2 regions of the Brevundimonas sp. FV1ye4L genome follow, and region 1 is predicted to be linked to the other one. Evidence: riboswitches for the same ligand, from Rfam matches in the RefSeq annotation. Region 1 holds a riboswitch; the other holds the start of a gene.
What was found. Region 1 has a riboswitch for cobalamin ahead of ACW17X_RS11610 (TonB-dependent receptor plug domain-containing protein). Riboswitches for the same ligand answer to the same signal wherever they lie in the genome.
Positions count from the first base shown of each region.

Region 1 (10,933 bases):
AGGCGGCGCTGGCGGACTATGATCTGGAAAGCCAGGTCGTGGTCCTGGACGGCGGCAATTTCGATCAGGCCATCGCCGAGGCCTTTTCGGCGTCGGCGGATGTCATCTTCGTTCTGGCGGGCGACGGCACGGCGCGGTCGGTGGCGTCGAAGGCGAAGCCGGACGGCCCGATGATCGCCCCCCTGCCGGGCGGGACGATGAACATGCTGCCCAAGGCCCTGTACGGCACGGCCGACTGGAAGCTGGCCCTGCGCCGCGCCCTTGAAGAGGGCGAGCCCCAAGTCGTGTCGGGCGGGGAGGTCGAGGGCGAGTACTTCTACTGCGCTGCAATACTGGGGTCGCCGGCCCTGTGGGCGCCGGCGCGCGAGGCGATGCGAACCGGCAAGGTCAAACTGGCCTGGGCCTATGCGCGACGGGCGCTGAAACGGGCCTTCACCGGCCGGTTGAGGTTCAGCCTGGACAGGGGCCCCCGGCGGCGGGCCGAGGCCCTGGTGCTGATCAGCCCGATGATCTCCAAGGCGATGGAGGAACCGGACGGGCTGGAGGCGGCGGCGATGGACCCGTCCGACGCCAGCCAGGCCTTCCGCTTGGCGGCCAACGCCCTGTTCAGCGACTGGCGCCATGATCCGGCGGTGTCCACCCGGGCCGCCAAACGGATCGACGTCCGGGCCCGCTCGCGCATTCCAGCCGTGATAGACGGCGAACCCATCCTGCTGAAATCCGAGGCCACTGTGCGATTCATACCCAAGGCGTTCCGCGCCCTCGCCCCCCGACCGCCGGCGGCCGAGGACAGTCTGTAATGGGGCGGGTTCTTCAGTTTTCCGACGTCCATTTCGGGTGCGAGCACAAGGGCGCGGTGGCGGCGGCGCTGGAATACGCCCACGCCACCACCAATGACCTGGTGTTGATCACCGGCGACATCACCCAGAAGGGTTATCCGGCCGAGTTCCGAGCGGCGGGCGAATGGATGCGCGCCATGCCCGAGCCGCGCTTCGTCATCGTCGGCAATCATGACGTCCCCTATTGGAGCCCCGTCGCTCGGCTGTTCCACCCGTGGCGGGCGTTCGAGACGGCGACCGGTTTTCCCGCTCATGACGGCCAGTTCTGCAATGACACGGTGATGGTGCGCGGCGTCGTCACCGCGCGCGGCTGGCAGGCGCGGCCCAACTGGTCCAAGGGGGTCATCGATCTGGATCAGACCCGGCGCGCGGCGGAGGCCCTGCGTCAGGCGCCGATCGGCGCCCTGCGCATCCTGGCCTGCCACCACCCCCTGATCGAGATGATCGGCGCGCCGATGACCGGGGAGGTCAAGCGCGGGGACGAGGCGGCACTGATCTTCGCCGAGGCGGGGGTGGACCTGATCATGACCGGGCACGTCCATGTGCCCTTCGCCCTGGCGATCGATCTGGCGGACCGCTGTTCCTACGCCGTCGGCTGCGGAACCTTGTCGCATCGCGAACGGGGCTCTCCGCCCGGGTTCAACCAAGTCGACTGGGACGAGAAGACCATTACCGTCACCGCTCTGGCCTGGGACGGCCAGGAATATAGTTCTCAGCAGGTCTGGCGGCTGCCTCGCCGTCAGGACACCCGTCGAGCTGCGACGGCGCCGAATCCGAACGCCCCCGGCACGCTGGAGAAGGCGGCTGTCTGAGGTTCGCTCGCTCGACAGGTTGAGATGAAGCGGACAAGAAAAGGGCCGGAACTTGCGTTCCGGCCCTTTCGTCTTGTCGGTTGGACGCCCCTATAATCGGGGAGCGCCGCGCCCGCGCAGTCCGCCGGCCACAAGGGCGATGACGAACAGGATGATGGCGATCACGGCGATGAATTTGGCGATCTCGAACGAGAAGTTCACGATGCCGCCGAAGCCGAGAACGGCTGCGATCAAGGCCACGACCAGGAAGATAATTGCCCAGCGAATCATGGGTTTAGCTCTCCTGCGTTGATGTTGCCGACGGCGGCCTTGCGACCGTTCGTCCCGTCGGCAGATCAACGTTTGCGACCGCGCGGCGTTCCGTCGCGTCCGCAGAAAGCTCAGCGTCGGCGGCGACGTTTGGCGTAGCCGCCCTGGTCCATCTTCCGCTCCGCCACCATGCTGGCGACAATGGCGGCGAGTGCGGGATTGCGCAGCAGCAGGAAGGCGGCGCCCAGACCGCCGACCGCGCCGATGATCGGGCGTTCGCGCACGATGTGGATCAGCTTGCCGACCAGACCGTCCGGCGCATCCTCTTCATCCTCATCGTCGTGGCTGTCCCCCTTCAGGAAGACCAGGGCGACGATCAGGGCGACCAGGGCGAACAGGCCGAAGGTGATGGCCGCCGCGCCCAGGGGCGTGGTCATCAGGCTGATCGCGTTGAAGATGGCGATGCCGAGGAACACCACGGCGAGGAACACGCTCGCGGCGACCACGCTGGTCGCCACGATCCGTTTGACGATGCCCTTGAACATCAGCGACGGCGGCCGGCCAGAAGCAGGCCGAGCACGACGCCGACGCCCAGGGCGATGGCGGTCGACTGGACAGGACGCTCCTGGACGCGTTCGACGATATAGCGCTGGGCCTCGTCGAGGCGTTCGGCGGCGTCGTCATAGTACTCGCGGCCGCGCACCCGGGCGGTGTCGTAGTAGCCGCGCGCCTGTTCGCGCACTTCCTCGCCCTTGGCGCGGAGCTTGGCCTCGGCCTCTTCGGCCTTTTCGCGCAGGCGTTGGGTTTCCTCGCGGGCGCCGGTCTTCAGATCCTCCTTGAGGGTCTTCAGGTCAGCCTTGATGTCTTCTCTAGCCTTGGTGGTGGCCATGGTGCGCGCTCCAGTTTCAAGCTTGGCATTAGAATAGGGGACCCTGTTTGCGAACGCCACACCGTGGGCGAAGTTCCCGTCGATCCATAAGGCCTTATGGGCTGGTCGGCCTCGTCAGGGACGATCCGCCGCACTAGATTGGGCCCATGACCGACTTCCTGTTCGCGCCCCGCCCCGTTCCCAGCCTGCCGATCGCCGGCGACGACCGGCGTTTCCCGGTTCGACGCATCCTGTGCGTCGGCCAGAACTACGCCGCTCACGCGCGTGAAATGGGCTCCGATCCGGACAAGCAGTCGCCCTTCTTCTTTTCCAAGCCCGGCGACGCCCTGGTTTCGGACGGGGCCGATCCGGCCTATCCGTCCGCGACGGCCAATCTGCATTTCGAGGCCGAGCTGGTCGCCGCCATCGGCGAGGACGGCGGGATCGTGGGCTGGGCGGTCGGGTGCGACCTGACCCGTCGCGACCTGCAGGCCGAGGCGAAGAAGGCGGGCCGTCCCTGGGACGCGGCCAAGGGGTTCGATCAGTCGGCCCCCTGCGGGGCCGTGACCCTGGGCGCCCTGCCGAACCCGGCGGGGACCATCGCCCTGACGGTCAATGGCGAGACGAAACAGTCCAGCACCCTGGACGACATGATCCTGAACCCCGACCGGATCGTCGAAGAGGCCGGGAAACTTTGGACGCTGGAAGCCGGCGACCTGATCTTCACCGGCACGCCGTCGGGCGTCGGGCCGCTGGTGCGCGGGGATCGGGTCGTGGTGACGATCGACGGGCTGGAGCCCCTGAGCTTCGAGATGGTCTGATGATCCTGCACGGCTATTGGCGGTCAGGCGCCAGCTATCGGGTCCGTATCGCCCTGGGGCTGAAGGGCCTGACCTATGAAACAGCGGCGCATGACCTGCGCCTGGGGGAGCAGAAGGCGGCCGATTATCTGGCGCTGAACCCCCAGGGCATGGTGCCGGCGCTGCAGGACGGCGACCTGATCGTCACCCAGAGCCCCGCCATTCTGGAATGGCTGGAGGAGACTCATCCCGAGCCGGCGCTACTGCCGAAAGAGGCGACGAACCGCGCCCATGTGCGGGCCATGGCGGCGCTGATCGGCTGCGACATTCATCCGCTGAACAATCTGCGGGTCCTGAAGTCTCTGCGCGGGGACTTCGGCGCCGATCAGGCGACCGTCGACGCCTGGGCCGCGCGGTGGATCACGCCGGGGTTTGCGGCCATGGAGACCTTGGTGGCGCGCCACGGCGAAGGCTGGAGTTTCGGCGACGCGCCCGGCCTGGTCGATTGCTATCTGATCCCGCAGCTCTATTCGGCGCGACGGTTCAATATGGATCTGCAGGCTTGGCCGGGCCTTTTGGCGGTCGAAGCTCGCGCTCTGGCGCATCCCGCCTTCCAGGCCGCGGACCCCGACCGCCAGCCCGACGCCGACGCCTGATCCCGATACCAGCGGTGGATAAGTAAGGTTCGCGTAACCTCTCGCTCAGCCTCCCTTAAGTATTGGGGGGCAAGATGGGAATGTGACGCATTCCTCCGCCACCCCTTCGGCGCCCTCGCCCATTGATCGCCTGGCTCTCGCCGTGGTGACCGAGCCTCAGCGCCCGCTCAATTCCCTGATGAACAGCCAGACGGGCGCGCGCGAAGACGCGATGCGCTTCCTGCTGCAGACCGGATCCGACGCCGGCGTGCGAATGATCGCGACCCGTCCCGGGGGCGACGGCGAACGCCTGCTCGGCCAAGCCTGGCCCTTCCCCTCGCCCTTCCGTGTCACGGTGCGCACCGTGTCCCTGAATGAAGGCCTGGACCGGGTCGAAGCCCGGGCGCGCCGGTCGCTGGAACGACTGGGCCTGCCGCGCGGCGAGGCCTTGCTGGTCGACAACGCGGCCGATCTGGCCGGCGCCGAAGGCCGCGCCCTGTGGGATCGTCTTCAATCTTTGAAGGATCGCGGCCTATTCCGCAGCATCGGCTTCTGCGCCACGATCGAGGACGGGCCCGCCTTGCTGGCCCGTCGTCTTGAGGCCGATGTGGTCCAGGTCTCGTGCAATCTTCTGGATCAGCGCGCTGCGGCGGAAGGGGTTCTGGACGAGCTCAAATCCGTCGGCGCCCAGGTCCATCTGGCCTCCGTCTTCGCCGGCGGCCTGCTGTTCTCAGGCGGGGACGACCTGCCCTCGCATCTGGCCGACTATGCCCAGGTCCTGTCGCGGACGCGGCGGCGCCTGGCGGAACGGCGTTGCGACCCGATGCAGGCGGCCCTGGCCTACGCCTTTTCACTGAAGGCTGTGGATCGTGTGGTGGCCAGCGTCGCCTCGGCCGCCGAACTGCGCGCCATCCTGGCCGCCGCCCATGCGCCCAGCCCCGATCTGAACTGGTCGGAACTGGCGCTCGAGGCGCCGGCGGCCTTCGCCGCCGACGCCCGCGCGCGGATCAGTAGCGCAGCCTGACCCCGACATAGGCCGACCGACCGGGCTCGCCGTAGCCCAGCACCTGCTGATACTGCTCGTCGGCCAGGTTCTCGACACGGGCCGTCAGCGCGACCTGATCGGTGAGCTGATAGGCCGCGTTCAGATTCGCGGTGACGAAGCTGTCGCGCACGCCGCCGGAATCATCCTGGTCGCCCTCGGCGCGGACGGTCAGGGCGCCCGAAAGCCGATCCCCCGTCCAGCCCAGGGTCGCCGAACCGGCGTGTTCAGGCACGCGCAGCAGACGGGCGCCCGTCGAGCGGTCCTCGGCGTCGGTCCAGGCATAGGCCAGGGTCAGGTCGAATCCGGCCCCGAGTTGAGCGCGGCCTTCCAGCTCGACCCCGTCGGAACGGGTCTTGGCGACATTGATGTAGCGACCGGCGGAATAGGTGATCTGATCGTCCACGTTCAGGCGGTAGAAGGTCGCGCGACCGTCGAAACGGCCGTCGGCCGAGGCCCAGCCCAGAGCGATCTCGACGCTGTCAGCGGTTTCCGGCTTCAGTTCCGGCCAGGGCAGGGGCGCGTAGCAGTAGTCGCAGACGGCCTGGCTGACGGTCGGGGCCTTGAAACCCGTGCCATAGGCGCCGGACAGGATGAAGCCGCCGGCCAGATCATAGGCCGCCGAAATCCGGCCGGTGGTCTTTGAGCCGAAATCGTCGGTGTCGTCGTAACGCAGGCCGCCGGTCAGGTTCAGGGCGCCGATATCGTATTGGGCCACGCCGAAGACCGAGGTCGTCGCCAGGTCACGCGCCTCGCCCGAAGACAGGTCGGCCGAGGATTCATCGCGTTCAGCGCCGAAGGCGTAGGTCACGCCCCGTGCCGCGCCGTCGGCCTGCCAGCGATAGGCCTGCCGGTCGCCGCTGAAGGTGGAGCCGAAGCCGCCGCTGTAGGAGGTGCGTTCGATGTCGGAGGCCGAGACGCTGAACTGGTGCTTCAGGCCCAGGGCCGTCAGGCTGGCGCGGCCGAATCCAGACCATTGTTCGGACTCCTGAGTGTCGTCGGTGTCGGCCAGGGCGTAGGTCGGGGCCGGGAAGCCGTCCAGATCGGCCTCGCTCTTGGACCAGCGGGCCGAGCCGTCGAACTTGACCGTGTCGGAGACGGCGTAGCGCCCCTTCAGACCGACGGTGGTGTTGGTGAAGCCGTCGGCCTCGGGATTGCCGTCGGCCTCGTCGGCGGCGGAGATGCCGTCGGTGTCGAAGTGCAAAACATAGGCGCTGACGGCATAGGTCTCATTGGCGACGCCGGCGGCCAGGCGACCGCGCACGGTGTCGAAACTGCCGGCCTCGGCCTCGGCGCGCAGGCCGTCGATCTGCTTGGTGGTGAAGGCGATCACGCCGCCGATGGCGTCCGACCCCCACAGCGACGACTGCGGCCCCGACAAGACCTCAATCCGGGCGACGTCGCCCAGATCGAAACCGGAGAAGTCATAGGCGCCATTGATCTCGGCCGGGTCGTTGACGGAGACGCCGTCCACCAGGACCAGGGTCTTGCCCGGCGTCGCGCCGCGCATGCGGACCTGGGCGACGCCTCCGAAAGCCCCTGAACGGGTCACCGACAGGCCGGGCACGTCCGACAGGATGTCGGCGGCGAAGACAGCGCCGCGCTGTTCGATGGTCTTGGAGTCGATGACGCGTGCGCCGGGCGTGTCTTCGACGATGGCGGGAATGCGGGTGGCTGTGACGACGACGTCGTCCAGCGAAGTCACGTCGTCGGCCGCCAAGGCGGGCGCGGCGAGGGCGGCGGCGATCGCCGCCGTAGACAGAAGAATGGAGCGCTTCATTGAGCGAGAATCCCCGATGTCGGCTCCGCGAGTGCGCGCGAGGAACCGGTATGAGCGAGCCGATCCGCCGGGCCTGAAGGGTCCGGACGGCGCAAGATCGGGTCGCTACGACGAGAATCCCCGCGCCTCTGTCTGGTCCCGGACAGCGGACGAGCGACATTAGGCGGCCAGGTCTCCTGGCTTGCGGGTCATAAACCGCCGTCCTCGCCTTCCCAGTCACCCAGTGGCGCCGGGGTGAAGAACCCCGGACGGACGACGCTCTCGCCGCCTACAGTTGCGGGCACAGCCACGGTGTCTCACCGTGTTCCCTTAACCGCCTGACGCGGCCTATCGCAGGGGGGAGAAGCCTGTGCAAGAGCCGTTAACGGGCTTGAGCGGTCGGCTGTGATCCTTCACCCTGACAGCATATGAACGCGCCCGCTTTTCCCTCCCCCGAACATTCGCCCGAAGTCGCCGCCTCGCTGGAAGGGGCGACACCCTTCATGGCGCAGTATCTGACGGCCAAGGCCGGACAGCCGGACGCCATACTCTTCTTCCGCATGGGGGATTTCTACGAACTGTTCTTCAAGGACGCCGAGGTGGCGGCGGCGGCCCTGGGCATCACCCTGACCAAGCGGGGCAAGCACCAGGGCGAGGACATCCCCATGGCCGGTGTGCCGGTCCACGCCATGGAGGGCTATCTGGCCCGGCTGATCCGCCTGGGCCACAAGGTCGCCATCTGCGAACAGCTGGAAGATCCGGCCGAGGCCAAGAAGCGCGGCGGCAAGGCCGTGGTCCATCGCGGCGTGGTGCGGGTGGTGACGCCGGGCACCCTGACTGAGGACAGTCTGCTGGACGCGCGCGGCGCCAACCGGCTGGCGGCGGTGGCGGTGCGCAAGGGCCGGGCGGCCGTGGCGGTGGTGGAGCTGTCGTCTGGGGCCGTGGACAGCGTCGCCTGTGCGCTGGAGGATCTGGGTGCGGCCCTGGCGGCGTTTCGTCCGTCCGAGGTTCTGGTCACGGACCGGATCTATTCGGACCCGACGACGCGTGACGCCCTGGACGGGTCCGGCGGCGTGGTCCAGGCCCTGGCCAGCGCCATCGCCGAGCCCCAGGCGGCCCAAGCGCGGGTCGAGCGGCTGTATGGCGTCGCGGCTCTGGACGGTTTCGGCGCCTTTGAGGAGGCCGAGGTCTCGGCCATGGGCCTGATCGCCGCCTATCTGGAGACGACCCAGGCCGGCAAGGTCCCGGCCCTGGCCCCGCCGCGCCGTCTGGGCGAGAGCGGCTTCCTGGCCATTGACCCCGCAACGCGCACCAGTCTGGAGATCGACCGGACTCAGAGGGGCGAGCGCGAAGGCTCGCTGTTGGCCTGTATCGACCGGACCGTCACCTCGGGCGGGGCGCGGGCCCTGGCGGAGCGGATCGCCCGGCCGTTGCGCGATCCGCTGGCGATCAATGAACAACTCGACGCGGTCGAATGGCTGCTGGAGCGGCGCGACCTGCGGCGCGATCTGCGCGACGGCCTGAAGGCCTCGGCCGATGTGGCGCGGGCGGTCGGGCGACTGGCGCTGGGACGGGGGGGGCCGCGCGACCTGGCGGCGGTGCGCGTGGGACTGTCGATTGCAGAGGGGATCGCCGGCTTGTTCATCGGCCAGGTGGATCCGATCACGGGTCAGCCCCGCCGCATCGCCCTGGCTTTGGACCGGCTGACCCTGTCTCCGGACGTGTCGCGGCTTATGGTTGACCTCGCCGAGGGCCTGGTGGACGAGCCGTCGCATCTGGCGCGCGACGGCGGCTTCGTGCGCCCCAACTATCGCCCCGAACTGGACGCCGCCCGCACCCTGCGCGACGACAGCCGCCGGGTGGTGGCTGATCTGGAGGCGCGCGCCGTCGCGGAATCCGGGGTGGCCTTCAAGGTCAAGCACAACGCCGTCCTGGGCTATTTCCTGGAAACCTCGGCCAAGGCGGCGGAAGGCCTGCTGCGGGCCGGGCCGGACAGCCCCTTCATCCACCGCCAGACCCTGGCCAGCCAGGTGCGGTTCACCACCGTCGAACTGTCGGAACTGGACGCCAAGATCAGCCAGGCCGGCCATCGCGCCCTGGCCATCGAGGCCGAGATCTTCGAGACCTGGCGGCGCGAGGTCGCGCGTCTGGCTCAGCCGCTGCAGGCGGTCGCCGAGGCCCTGGCCGAGCTCGACGCCCACGCGGCTCTGGCGGAATGGGCGCAAGAAGTCGGGGCGACCCGGCCGGTGGTGGACGACAGCCTGGTCTTTTCCGTCGAGGCCGGGCGGCATCCGGTGGTCGAGGCGGCGGTCAAGGCGGCGGGCGACCCCTATACGCCCAATAATGCACGGCTGGACGGGTCAGGGTCGGATTGCGCGCGCCTGGCCATCGTCACCGGGCCAAACATGGCGGGCAAGTCGACCTTCCTGCGCCAGAACGCGCTTCTAGTGATCCTGGCCCAGGCCGGGGCCTTCGTTCCGGCGCGGTCGATGCGTCTGGGCGTGGTGGATAGGCTGTTCAGCCGCGTCGGGGCCGGCGACGATCTGGCGCGCGGCCGCTCCACCTTCATGATGGAGATGGTCGAGACCGCCGCCATCCTGACCCAGGCCACGCCGCGCAGCTTTGTCGTCTTGGACGAAATCGGGCGCGGCACCGCGACCTATGACGGTCTGGCCATCGCCTGGGCCACGGCCGAGGCCCTGCACGACGTCAATCGGGCACGCACCCTGTTCGCCACCCATTATCACGAGCTGGCCCAGCTGGAGACGCGGCTCGATCATGTCTGCAACCTGTCCATGACGGCTCGGGAATGGAACGGGGATCTGGTCTTCCTGCACGAGGCGGCCCCGGGGGCGGCGGACCGGTCTTACGGGGTGCAGGTGGCCAAGCTGGCCGGGGTTCCGCTGGCGGTCGTCGCGCGGGCGAAATCAGTGCTGGAGCGGCTGGAGGGCGAAAAGGCCGCCACGGCGCGGCTGGACGATCTGCCCCTGTTCGCCGTGACCGAGCCGGAGCCGGCGCGCGGCCCGTCGCAGGTGGAGGCGGCTTTGCAGGCCGTAGACCCCGACGCCCTTACGCCGCGCGACGCGCTGGAAACCCTGTACCGGCTGAGAGGCCTGCTCGGCTCAAGGTAAGGATTAATACCTATCAATTGTAAATCTTAACCCTGTTCGCGGAGGGTCCTTCCTAAGCTAGATTAGACTTGTGCGGATTCGGCCATGAAACTCAGCGCGCTCTCCCTTTCGGCCAAGACGGCCTTGATGGTCATCGCCGCCCTCGGCGTCCTGACGCTCGTCCTGACAGCCGTGGCCGCGGTCTTGTTGACCCGCGACGCCGAAGCCCACGCGGCTGAGCGGCAAGAAGCCAATATGCGCGTCGCCTGGGACGTCCTGGCCGATTATGGCGACGGCTTCTCGGCGCGGGACGGCAAACTCTATGTCGGCTCGACGCCGATGAACGACTTCGTCGAGCCGGTCGACCGGATCAAGGCCCTGGTCGGCGGCACGGCCACCGTCTTCCTGAACGACCTACGGGTCACGACCAATGTGGTCAAGGACGACGGTTCCCGCGCCGTCGGCACCAAGCTGAAGCCGGGCCCCGTCTATGACGCTGTGCTGAAATCCGGCAAGCCCTATCGCGGCCAGACTGAAATCCTCGGCAAACCCTATTTCGTCGCCTACGACCCGATCAAGAACGCCGCAGGCCAGACCATTGGCGTGCTGTACGTCGGCATACCCAAGGTCGACTTCATGGCCTCGGTGAACCAGGTGATGATCGCCCTGTTCGCCTGCGGTCTGGTCGCCGCCCTGCTCGTGGTAGGGGCCTGCCTGGTTGTTTCGCGCCGGATGTTCTCGCCGCTGAAGGCCTTGTGCGAGCGGATGGAAGCCCTGCGTCAGGGCCGCACCGACTTCGACGCCCCCTGGGTGTCTCGC
Region 1 is NZ_CM178734.1:2,399,433-2,410,365, reverse strand. Features, by position in the region: gene ACW17X_RS11650 (diacylglycerol/lipid kinase family protein) at 1-800, shown strand, start outside; gene ACW17X_RS11645 (metallophosphoesterase family protein) at 800-1,651, shown strand; gene ACW17X_RS11640 (DUF1328 domain-containing protein) at 1,742-1,921, opposite strand; gene ACW17X_RS11635 (hypothetical protein) at 2,032-2,445, opposite strand; gene ACW17X_RS11630 (glycine zipper domain-containing protein) at 2,445-2,789, opposite strand; gene ACW17X_RS11625 (fumarylacetoacetate hydrolase family protein) at 2,936-3,589, shown strand; gene maiA (maleylacetoacetate isomerase) at 3,589-4,224, shown strand; gene ACW17X_RS11615 (aldo/keto reductase) at 4,307-5,227, shown strand; gene ACW17X_RS11610 (TonB-dependent receptor plug domain-containing protein) at 5,211-7,025, opposite strand; cobalamin riboswitch at 7,174-7,358, opposite strand; gene mutS (DNA mismatch repair protein MutS) at 7,433-10,135, shown strand; gene ACW17X_RS11600 (methyl-accepting chemotaxis protein) at 10,220-10,933, shown strand, end outside.

Region 2 (10,933 bases), 1.2 Mb from region 1:
GCGCCCTTCGTCCTGCCCGACTGGATCGTGGGACTGGATCTGGGCGCCTATCACGCCAGCGAGCTGGCCTATGTGTTCGGGACCAGCTGGGTGTTCGCCGATGTGAAACGGTTCACGCCGGAGCAGAAGGCCCTGTCCGAGCGGATGCAGAGCCTGTGGGCCAGTTTCGGCCAGAAAGACTTTGGCCCCGACTGGCCCCGCGTCGAGGTTTCCGGGCCGGTCCGGGTGTTCAGCCCCGATGGCGACAAGCTGGACGCCGACTTCTTCGACCGCCACCACTGCGACTTCTGGGACGGCACCGCCTTCGGCGCCGTCCAATAGTCAGAGGAACCGCACCGTCACGCCCGGCTTGACCTTGTCGGCCAGGGTCCAGGCGTCCCAGTTGGTCAGGCGGACGCAGCCGTGCGAGGCGGTCTTGCCCACCAGATGCGGGTCAGGCGTGCCGTGAATGCCATAGCTGGGCTTGTTCAGGTCAATCCAGACCACGCCGACGGGATTGTTGGGCCCCGGCTTGACCACCACCTTGCTGTCCACGTCGCCGAAGCTGAGCTTGGACGGGTCATAGGTATAGTCGGGATTGCGGGCGACGCCGTTGACCTTGACCGTGCCGGTCGGCGTGGGGTTTTCGCCGCTGCCGATGGTGGCCGGGAAATAGGCGATCAGCTTGCCGTCGGCGTCGAAAGCCTTGACCGCTCCCTCGGCCTTGTCGACGTCGATATGATCCACCTCGGCGGGCAGGGGCGTGGTGTTCACCGCCGGAACCAGCAGGGCCTGCCCAGCCCGATTGAAATCCGCGCCGGGGTTCATGGCCCGCAGCAGGTCCTCGGTGACATGGAAGCGTTCCGCCAAAGCCTCCACCACATTGGCGTAGCCCATGAAGGACACCTCGCCCTGCGCCTTCAACTCTGTCGGAACTTGGCCCAGATACGGCCCGGCCAGATCCTGCTGCGTGATCCTGTAGGTCGAGGTCACGGCGCCGATGCCGGCCGCCCGCAGACGGCCCATCACGTCCGCGTCCAACTCGCCCGTCGCCGGCAAACCCTGGGCTTTCTGAAACGCGGCGACCGCCTGGCGCATGTTGGACCCCGCCAGACCGTCGATGGCGCCGGGCGAAAAGCGCGCCCGTTCCAGCAGGATTTGGGCGCGGATCAGCGCGGGGTCGGGACGGGCGGGGTTTTGTGCGCTGGTCGGGGCGCCGTCGGGAGGCGGCGGCGAATAGGCGCTGTTCTCAATGGCGTCGCGAGACAGCGGGCCTTCGTTTCGCACCTCGGCGGTCGGCGCGGACGTTCGGTCTTCAGCCGGCGGCGAACAGGCCGCCAGACCTAGGATCAGCAGACTGGGGGCAAGGCAGATGAAGCGGTTCAAGTTTTAGTTCTCTTCGCCGGTTGCCGGGTCGGTCGCGGTTTCGCCGGAGTTGCTGGAGCCTTCTGCGCCCTTGGGTTCGGTGGCGGGGCGCGGTGGCTCGCCGTCCCGGTCGGGACGTAGGTTTTCGTTCTCGACCTTGCGGTTGTCTGGTCGGGCGTCGGTCATGTGCATGTCTCCAGCGAAGCAGGTCTCCGCCCTCAGCCAACGCATGCGAAGCCGCAGGGCTCCGCTTGATCAATGGTTTCAACGTCCGTTCACCATTCCGATGAACCGTACCGCAACGGGACGGGGTGCAGGGTCGCGTCTGGACCGGGCCTTGCTGCACAAGGCCCCATGAGGACGCGCATGCCCGAAACGCTACAGGTCGAGATCATCAAGGCGGAGGCGATGGACGCTGTCGCTATCGCCCTGTGGCGCGACTGGACGGCGACCAACCCGTCTCTGCAAAGTCCGTATTTCCGGTGGGACTATACGCAGATCGCGGCGCGGGTCTGCCCCGGCGCCGCGGTTGCGGTCTTTCGGCGTGGCGGCAGGGTCGTCGGGTTCTTCCCGTTCCAGAAGCGCGGTGGATCGGTGCAGCCGCTGGGCGCGCCGATGAACGACTATCACGGCGTGATCGCCGCCGAAGGCGAGGTCATCACCCTGGAAGAGGTGGCGCATCTGCTGAAGGCGCGCCGGCTGAACGTGCCGGGATGGATCGGCGCCGGTGAGACGGGACAGGCGCGCGAGACCGTGCAGGTCGCCATGCCGGAAACGGGCTTCGACGCCTGGTACGCCGAGCGCCGATCGACCTACGGCAAATACTTCAAGGACAAGGAACGGGCGCGCCGCAGCCTGGAGAACGAACTGGGCCCTGTCCGTGTCGAACACGGCCTGCGGGATCCGGCCCTGCTGGATCATTTGATCGACCTGAAGGCGGCGCAGTACCGCCGGTCGGGGCTCCACGACATCTTCGCCTGCGGCTGGACCCGTGATCTGCTCCATGCCCTAATGGCGACGCCGGCGTCCGACTTCGGCGCGTCGATGGCGGCCATGTACGCGGGCGAGAAACTGGTGGCGGTCGAATTCTCTCTCCATGCGGGGCGTCACCACCATTTCTGGTTCCCGGTCTACGAGCCCAGTCTGGCGCGCTGTTCGCCCGGCATCCTGTTGAGCATGGACACGATGCGATTGTCGGCGGCCGACGGTTTCCGCGTCTTCGACTTCGGTTTCGAGGGCGAGAGCTACAAGAAGTATTTCGTCAACGCCCGGCAGACGGTGCGCGAGGCGGTGGTGATGCGGCCGGGCTTCGCCCAGGTTCTGGGTGAGGCGGCCGTCGGCGTGCTGGATCGGACCGGGACGCGCGGCGAGGCCTTGCGCGCGTCGCTGCGACGCCGCTGGTCCACCATCGAAGCCTGCGAGGCGTCGCCGGTCGGGCGACTGCGCGGCGCGGCCGTCGCCGTTCGCTCGGCCGTTCACAAGGCCGCCGCCCGCAAGAGGACGCCGGCGCGCGTCGCTCACGTCTAGGGTTGAACATGAGCGCCCGCCGCACCCGCTATCTCGGCCCCGTCGGGGAGGCCCAGATCCATCCGCACAGCCTGGTCGATCAGGGCTTCGCCGAGGATGCGGCTCTGGCCGCTGTGCTGGATCGCTATCCGCCCGAACTGTTCGACATCAACCTGTACGACTACGACGACGCGGGCCAGGTGTCCCTGCGGACGGGCGCGCGCGGTGGTCTGTCGGGCGATGAACTGCTGGAGGCGATCAAACAGGGCCGCCTCTGGGTGAATCTGCGCCGGGTCGAGATCGGCTGGCCCGAGCTGTGGCAGGCCGCGATGAAGGATTTCCGCGCGATCCAGGCGACCTATCCGGGTATGCGCGCCGTCCGCAATGCGGGCCAGTTGATCCTGTCGTCGCCGAAGGCGCGGGTGCCGTATCATTTCGACGCCGCCGGCGTGGTGCTGTTCCATCTGCGCGGTCGCAAACGGCTGTTCGTCTATCCGGGCGACGAGGCGCACCTGCCCGAGCACAATATGGAACAGGTCGTTGCCCGTCAGACGACCGAGGAACTGCCCTATACTCTGTCCTTTGAAAACGACGCTCAGGTCATGGATCTCGAGCCGGGCCGCGCCCTGACCTGGCCGCTGTACGCCCCGCACCGGGTCGAGAACCTCGACCGTTTCTGCGTCAGCCTGTCGATGGACTTCCAGACCTGGCCCTCGCGCTTTCGCAACGGGGCGCTGTTCACCAATGCGGTGCTCCGCAGCCTGGGTGGTCGGCCGCGCTTCACCGACCATATGACGACCCCTGAACTGGCGGCCCGCTGGGCCGCGTCCCTCGCGCTGAAGCGGGCGGGGGCGATGAAGAGCCGGATCGCGAGGTTCGAACGCGATTTCGAACCTCGGCTCGGCGTCGCGGACGGCGTGGGCGCGCTGGACGGCCCTGTTAATTCGAGTTCATGACCTCGAGTTAAAATGACTCCCGCCGGCCGAGCGCGCACCTTCCTCTCGTAATCGGGAAAGGGAAGGCCGCACATGAAGACCGCATTGATCGCCGCCGCCGGAGTCTCCGCACTGCTCGGATTGGCGGCCGCCGCGCCCGCCTCCGCCGGCGAGGTCGAGATCCGCAACGCCGTGGCGCGCGTGATCGTCATCGTCGAGGATCGTCAGGACATCGGCGTCGAGGTGACGCAAGGCCGTTCGCGCCTGCCCGCCATCCAGGTGCGCCGCAACGGCCGCGACGTCGAGATCGACGGCGGGCTTCGCCGCAACGGCTTCTGGGGGCGAAGCGACGGCATACGCAACTGCAACTCCGGCCGCGCCGACGCCGCCCAGCCGGGTCAGGGCGCCACCGTCGAGGTGCGGGATCTGGGTCGCATCCGTCTGGAGGACGCCCCCATGATCGTGGTGCGGACCCCCCGCAATGTGGACGTCAGCGCGGGCGGCGCCGTCTTCGGCTCCGTGGGACGCGGTGCGCGTTCCGTTGAACTCGACAGCGGCGGATGCGGGACCTGGACCATCGCCAATGTGGACGGCCCGCTCGAGTTGGGCGTCGGCGGGTCAGGGTCGGTTCGCGCCGGCACGTCCCGTTCGCTCGAAGCCAACGTCGGCGGATCGGGTTCGATCTCCGCCGGAGCGACCGGAAACCTCAAGACGGCGGTCGGTGGTTCCGGCAGCGTCGAGGTGGCCGGCGTCAACGGTCGCGGCGACGTGTCCATCGGCGGTTCCGGGGGCGTCAACATCCGGCAAGGCCGAATGGACAAGCTGTCGGTGGCTATCGGCGGCTCCGGCGACGTCCGTTTCGGCGGAACCACGCGAGACCTCAGCGTCGCCATCGCGGGATCGGGCGATGTCCGCGTCGCCGCCGCGACCGGCGCAGTTTCCCGTTCCATCGTCGGATCCGGAACGGTTCATATCGGGCGCTAAGACCCGTCTCTCGCCGCGAGAGGAAAGGCCCCCGGTCGTGGAACCCCGGGGGCCTTTTTGTGTCAGAAGCAAAGAAAAAGCCCCGGCGGATCGCTCCGCCGGGGCCTCTGCTTTCAGGAAAACCTGAAGGGCTTAGAAGGCGCCCAGGACGCTCGTGATCGACGAGACGTTCAGGCCGGCGCCGGCGCGGTCACGCGCTTGCAGACCGCCGCCGAAGCTGTAGCGCAGGCCCAGCGACCAGGTGTCGACGTCGATCGAGTCGACGTCGGCGCGGGTGTAGGAAGCGCCGACCGAGAACGGGGTGTTTTCGATTTCGTACTCGGCGCCCACGCCATAGGTCCAGGCGTCCACGTCGCCGCCGGTGACGTCGACGTTGTTGTAGCTGACGCCGGCGTTCAGGCGCAGGTTCGGCATGACGTAGAAGGCGGCGTCGCCGCCGACGGTCCAGATGTCGGCGTCGACATCGTCAGCCGTGGTGTAGGCGACCAGGCCGGTCAGGGTCGCGTTGGACAGGTACTTCTGGGCTTCGGCGCCGACGGTCCAGACGGGATCGTTGCCCGAACCGATGTCGTTGGCGGCGACGAAGGCGCCGGCGCGGACGTCTGCGGTCCACATCTTGGTCAGGTGGGCGGCGGCGACGCCGGTGACGTCTTCTTCACCAAAGGCCTTGGTGTAGTCGACGGCTCCGTTCAGGGTCACGGTCCAGTCGGCGGCCGGCAGGGCGACCGTGCCGTCCACGGTCCACACGTCGGCGTCAACGTCATTGCCTGCGACTTCGATCGAAGGGTTGGAGTAGGTCACGCCGACCGAGCCGATGGCGTCTTGGGCGAAGGCCGGAGCGGCGAACAGGGCGGCGGCGGCCGATGCGAGGAGGATCGTCTTCATTTTCTTTTGTCCTTAGCAGTCTTGACCCGGATGGGGGTCCGGGGAGGGCGGCTGCTATCAGGACGCGGCCAAGCTGAGCATTAAATCGCCGTTATATAAGTGTCTTGAAACTGCCATGTGGCCCATCGGCCACGCCTTGTGGCTGCAATGTGTCAGGGGTGCGCGTATCTCGAGGCAAAGGGTTAAGATCGAGCAATCACATAATCATATAAGCATATCCTTATGTGTATTGACGAAGCTGGGTTTATGCCGTTCTTTGCATCCGTCGTGGTCTCTGTGCGTCGTTTGGCGCCCAGAGCTAAGAGGGAAGCCGGTGTGAAACCGGCGCTGCCCCCGCAACTGTAAGCGGCGAGTTGAGGGTCCATCTCGTGTCACTGGCGTTCGCGCCGGGAAGGCCGGGCCCGAGGCGTCGACCCGTGAGCCAGGAGACCTGCCCCGACAGATAACGTCCTCCGGCGGGGTGCCCGGTCAGGCCGCATGCGCGCCGCCGGACCCTGCACGTCCGCGTCGGCGTCCGCGCGACCCTGTCCGAAACCTGGCCACAACACAGGTTTCGAACGTCATGACCCGCCACACCGTCCAGGTCGCCACCCTCGGCTTTCCCCGCATCGGCCCAAAGAGAGAGCTGAAGACCGCGCTAGAGGCCTACTGGGCCGGGAAGCTGGACTCCGAGGCCCTGCTGTCCACCGCCGCTGAGCTGCGCGGCCTGACCTGGGCGCGCCAGCGCGACCTGGGGGCGGACATCGTGCCGTCCAACGACTTCTCTCTTTATGATCAGGTGCTGGATCTGACCGCCATGGTCGGCGGCGTGCCGGCCGCCTATGGCTGGAGCGGGGAACGGGTCGATCTGGCCACCTATTTCGCCATGGCCCGCGGCTCGCGCGGCGACGACGAGGTCTGCGCACACGGCCATGTCCATGCGAGCGGCGAGGGGACGCCGGCGATGGAGATGACCAAATGGTTCGACACCAACTACCATTATCTCGCGCCGGAGTTCACCGCCGACCAGGTGTTCCGCCTCGGCTCTACCAAGGCGCTGGATGAATATCTGGAAGCCAAGTCCCAGGGCATCGAGACCCGGCCCGTGCTGCTGGGCCCGGTCAGCTATCTGCTGTTGGGCAAGACGCGGGGCGAGACGTTCGACGTGCTCAGCCTGCTGCCACGCCTGCTGCCGGTCTATGCGGAGGTGCTGCGGTCGTTGGCCCGCGCGGGCGCCACCTGGGTCCAGATGGACGAACCCTGCTTGGTCACCGACCTGAGCGACGAGGCGAAGGCCGCCTATGACCACGCCTACCGCGTGCTGACGGATGTGACGCCGCCGATCAAACTGATGCTGACCTCCTATTTCGGGGCCCTGGGCGATAATCTGGAGACGACGCTGCGCCTGCCGGTTCACGGCCTGCACATCGATCTGATCCGGGCGCCGGAGCAACTGGCGCAAGTCGCATCGGCGACGCGGGTCGATCAGGTGCTTTCGTTGGGCGTCATCGACGGCCGCAATGTCTGGAAGGCCGATCTCAACGCCGTGCTCGACAAGGTCGAGCCTTTGGTCGCTGCGGGACGTAAGGTGGTGATCGCCCCGTCCTGCTCCTTGCTGCACACGCCGATCGACTTGGAACGCGAGACTGCCCTCGATCCCGAGATCAAGGACTGGCTGGCCTTCGCTGTTCAGAAGGTGGCCGAACTGGCGACCCTGGCGCGGGCGTTGAACGAAGGACGCGCTGCGGTAAAGGCGGCGCTGGACGCCTCGACCGCTTCCGTCGCCTCGCGTCGCACCTCGCCCCGCATCAATGATCCGAAGGTTCAGGCTCGTGCGGCGGATGCCGACCCAGCCCTGGCCAGCCGGACTTCCAGCTTCGAAATCCGTCGCCAGGTCCAGCAGCGGCGTCTGAACCTGCCCGCCTATCCGACCACCACTATCGGCTCCTTCCCCCAGACGGCCGAAGTCCGCAAAGCCCGCGCCGACCACGGCAAGGGCGTCATCGACGATGCGGCCTATGCCGCCTTCCTGCGCGAGGAAACGGCGCGGACGGTGAAATGGCAGGAGGATCTGGGCCTGGACGTGCTGGTGCACGGCGAGTTCGAGCGCAACGACATGGTCCAGTATTTCGGGGAGCAACTGTCGGGTTTCGTCTTCACCAAGGCGGCCTGGGTGCAATCCTATGGCTCGCGCTGCGTTCGCCCGCCGATCATCTATGGCGACGTCTCGCGGCCCAAGGCCATGACGGTGGAATGGTGGCGCTACGCCCAATCCCTGACCGACCGTCCGATGAAAGGCATGTTGACCGGCCCGGTGACCATCCTGAACTGGTCTTTCGTGCGCGACGACCAGCCGCGCAACACGACCTGTCGTCAGATCGCCTTCGCCATCCGTGACGAGGTGACGGATCTGGAGACGGCCGGCGCCGCCGTGATCCAAATCGACGAGGCGGCCCTGCGCGAGGGCTTGCCCCTGCGCCGGGCGGATTGGGCGGACTACCTGGACTGGGCCGTCGAAAGCTTCCGCATCACGGCCTCGGGCGTCCGGGACGAGACCCAGATCCACACCCACATGTGCTACTCCGAGTTCAACGACATCATCCAGTCCATCGGGGCCATGGATGCGGACGTCATCTCCATCGAGACCTCGCGGTCCAGGATGGAGCTGCTCGACGCCTTCTCCGACTATCGCTATCCGGCCGAGATCGGACCGGGCGTCTATGACATCCACTCGCCGCGCGTGCCGTCGGTGGATGAGATGGCGGCCTTGTTGACGGCGGCGACGGGCAAGCTGCCGGCGGATCGGCTGTGGGTGAACCCGGACTGCGGCCTGAAGACCCGCGCTTGGCCGGAAACCAAGGCGGCGCTGGCCAATATGGTGTCGGCCGCCAAGGCCGCGCGTCTGGAGGCCATCGCGGCGTGAGCGTCACGCTTATAGATATGGTGTTCCCGGGGGATGCCAATCACCACGGGACATTGTTCGGGGGCGTCGGACTGGCGCACCTAGACAAGGTCGCCTTCCTGGCCGCTGCGCGTCATGCGCGGCGGCCGACCGTGACGGCCGGATGCGAACGGATCGACTTCGCCGCCCCCGCCCGGATCGGCGAGATGGTCGAGGCGAGGGGTCAGATTGTACGTGTGGGGCGCACCTCGATGGGTGTCGAGGTCGAGCTCTGGGCTGAGGCGCCGGTCAGCGGGGAGCGGCGGCTGTGCACGCGGGGCGTCTTCAACATGGTGGCGCCGCGAGAGGAAGGGCAGGGCGACCTGCCGCCTCTGATGGAGGGCACGCCTCGGGACGACGGCTGGCTGCGGGCGGTGGAGATGGTCTTCCCGACCTGGACCAATCACTACGGCACCCTCTACGGCGGCGACGCCCTGAAGCTGATGGGCAAGGCGGCCTTCGTCTGCGCCACACGCAAGGCCAGGGCCGTCATGGTCATGGCGGCGTCGAACCGCATCGATTTCTCTTCTCCCATAAGAGAAGGCGACATGATCGAGCTGGCGTCGCGCGCGACGCGGGTCGGCCGTTCCTCCGTCACTATAGAGGTTGAACTGTGGGCCGAGGGCCTGCTGACGGGCGACCGGCGGCGGTCTGCAGCGGCGGAGTTCGTCATGGTGGCGGTCGATGAAGCCGGGCGCCCCCGGGCGATTTCCGGGGCGTCGCCGGCGCTGGAACCCGCGTGACGAAATCCTGTCTCAGCCGGGGTTTGCGCGCTTGACGAAATCAGAATCGATAGGCATAAGCCACCACTCTTGTTGGACCGGCTGTGCAGTTCGCTGCAAACGCGGTCCGCAGGAACGACCTAAGTCACTGTTCTTTGCAGCTTCTTGGGATTTCAACGGCCTTCGCGGGCGACTGCGTGGGCCGATCGTTTTTGCGGATTTGCGTTCCCTGAGGGCTTTTTGCCCGAAGGCCTTCGGTCTTTGAAATGGTTCACAGGGACGCGGTCCTCCGACCGCATTGGAAGTAAGCACCGATATGGATCAAAGCATCCGCATCAGGCTCAAGGCCTTTGATCACCGCGTCCTCGATTTCTCGACGCGCGAGATCGTTAATACCGCCAAGCGCACCGGCGCGACCGTTCGCGGTCCGATTCCGCTGCCGACCCTGATCGAGAAGTTCACCGTGAACCGCTCGCCGCACGTCGATAAGAAGTCGCGTGAGCAGTTTGAAATCCGCACGCACAAACGCGTGCTCGACATCATCGACCCCACCCCGCAGACCGTGGACGCGCTCATGAAGCTCGACCTGTCCGCCGGTGTGGACGTCGAGATCAAGATTTAAAGTAGAAAGAGGCGGGATCCGATGCGCACGGGCGTGATCGCCAAGAAGCTGGGCATGACCCGCGTGTTCGCCGATGACGGCGCGCACGTACCGGTCACTGTGCTGCAGCTCGACGGCTGCCAGGTCGTCGGCCAACGTACCCAGGAGCGTGACGGTTACGTCGCTCTCCAGCTGGGCGCTGGCACGAAGAAGGCTAAGAACACCAACAAGGCTCAACGCGAGACCTTCGCCAAGGCGGAAGTCGAACCGAAAGCCTATGTGACCGAGTTCCGCGTCGATGCGGACGGTCTGCTGGACGTGGGCGCCGAACTGTCGGCTGAACACTTCCTGGTGGGCCAGAAGGTCGACATCCAGGGCGAGACCATCGGTAAGGGTTTCGCCGGCGCCATGAAGCGCTGGAACTTCGGCGGCCTTCGCGCCACCCACGGCGTTTCGGTCTCGCACCGTTCGCACGGTTCGACGGGTAACCGTCAGGACCCGGGTCGCACCTTCCCTGGCAAGAAGATGGCCGGTCACTACGGGACCGAAACCGTCACCACCCAGAACCTGACCGTCGTCCGCGTGGACGCCGAGCGTGGCCTGATCCTGATCAAGGGCGCTGTCCCTGGTCATGACGGCAGCTACGTCAAGGTTCGCGACGCCATCAAGAAGGCTCGCCCGGCTGACGCTCCGTTCCCCGGTGCGCTGAAGTCGAGCAAGTCTGCTGCTCAACCCGCCTCGACCCCGGCTGAAGAAGTCCCCGTCGAAGCGACCGAAGGCGGTGAAGCGTAATGAAACTCTCTGTCATCCAACTCGACGGCAAGGCCGCTGGCGACGTGGAGCTGTCGGACGCCGTCTTCGGCATCTCCGACATCCGCGGCGACATCTTGGCCCGCACCGTCAACTGGCAACTGGCCAAGCGCCGCGCCGGTACGCACAAGGTTCAAACCCGCAACGAGAATTCTCGTACGGGCAAGAAGATGTACAAGCAAAAGGGCACCGGCGGCGCTCGTCACGGTTCGCGCCGTGCACCGCA
Region 2 is NZ_CM178734.1:1,203,699-1,214,631, reverse strand. Features, by position in the region: gene ACW17X_RS05815 (carboxylesterase/lipase family protein) at 1-321, shown strand, start outside; gene ACW17X_RS05810 (L,D-transpeptidase family protein) at 322-1,365, opposite strand; gene ACW17X_RS05805 (hypothetical protein) at 1,369-1,530, opposite strand; gene ACW17X_RS05800 (GNAT family N-acetyltransferase) at 1,711-2,871, shown strand; gene ACW17X_RS05795 (transcriptional regulator) at 2,880-3,806, shown strand; gene ACW17X_RS05790 (head GIN domain-containing protein) at 3,879-4,769, shown strand; gene ACW17X_RS05785 (porin) at 4,902-5,654, opposite strand; cobalamin riboswitch at 5,906-6,106, shown strand; gene metE (5-methyltetrahydropteroyltriglutamate--homocysteine S-methyltransferase) at 6,217-8,556, shown strand; gene ACW17X_RS05775 (acyl-CoA thioesterase) at 8,553-9,317, shown strand; gene rpsJ (30S ribosomal protein S10) at 9,613-9,918, shown strand; gene rplC (50S ribosomal protein L3) at 9,940-10,689, shown strand; gene rplD (50S ribosomal protein L4) at 10,689-10,933, shown strand, end outside.
Region 2: it holds a riboswitch for cobalamin, as region 1 does, so the genes downstream of both, metE (5-methyltetrahydropteroyltriglutamate--homocysteine S-methyltransferase) here and ACW17X_RS11610 (TonB-dependent receptor plug domain-containing protein) in region 1, are expected to answer to the same signal.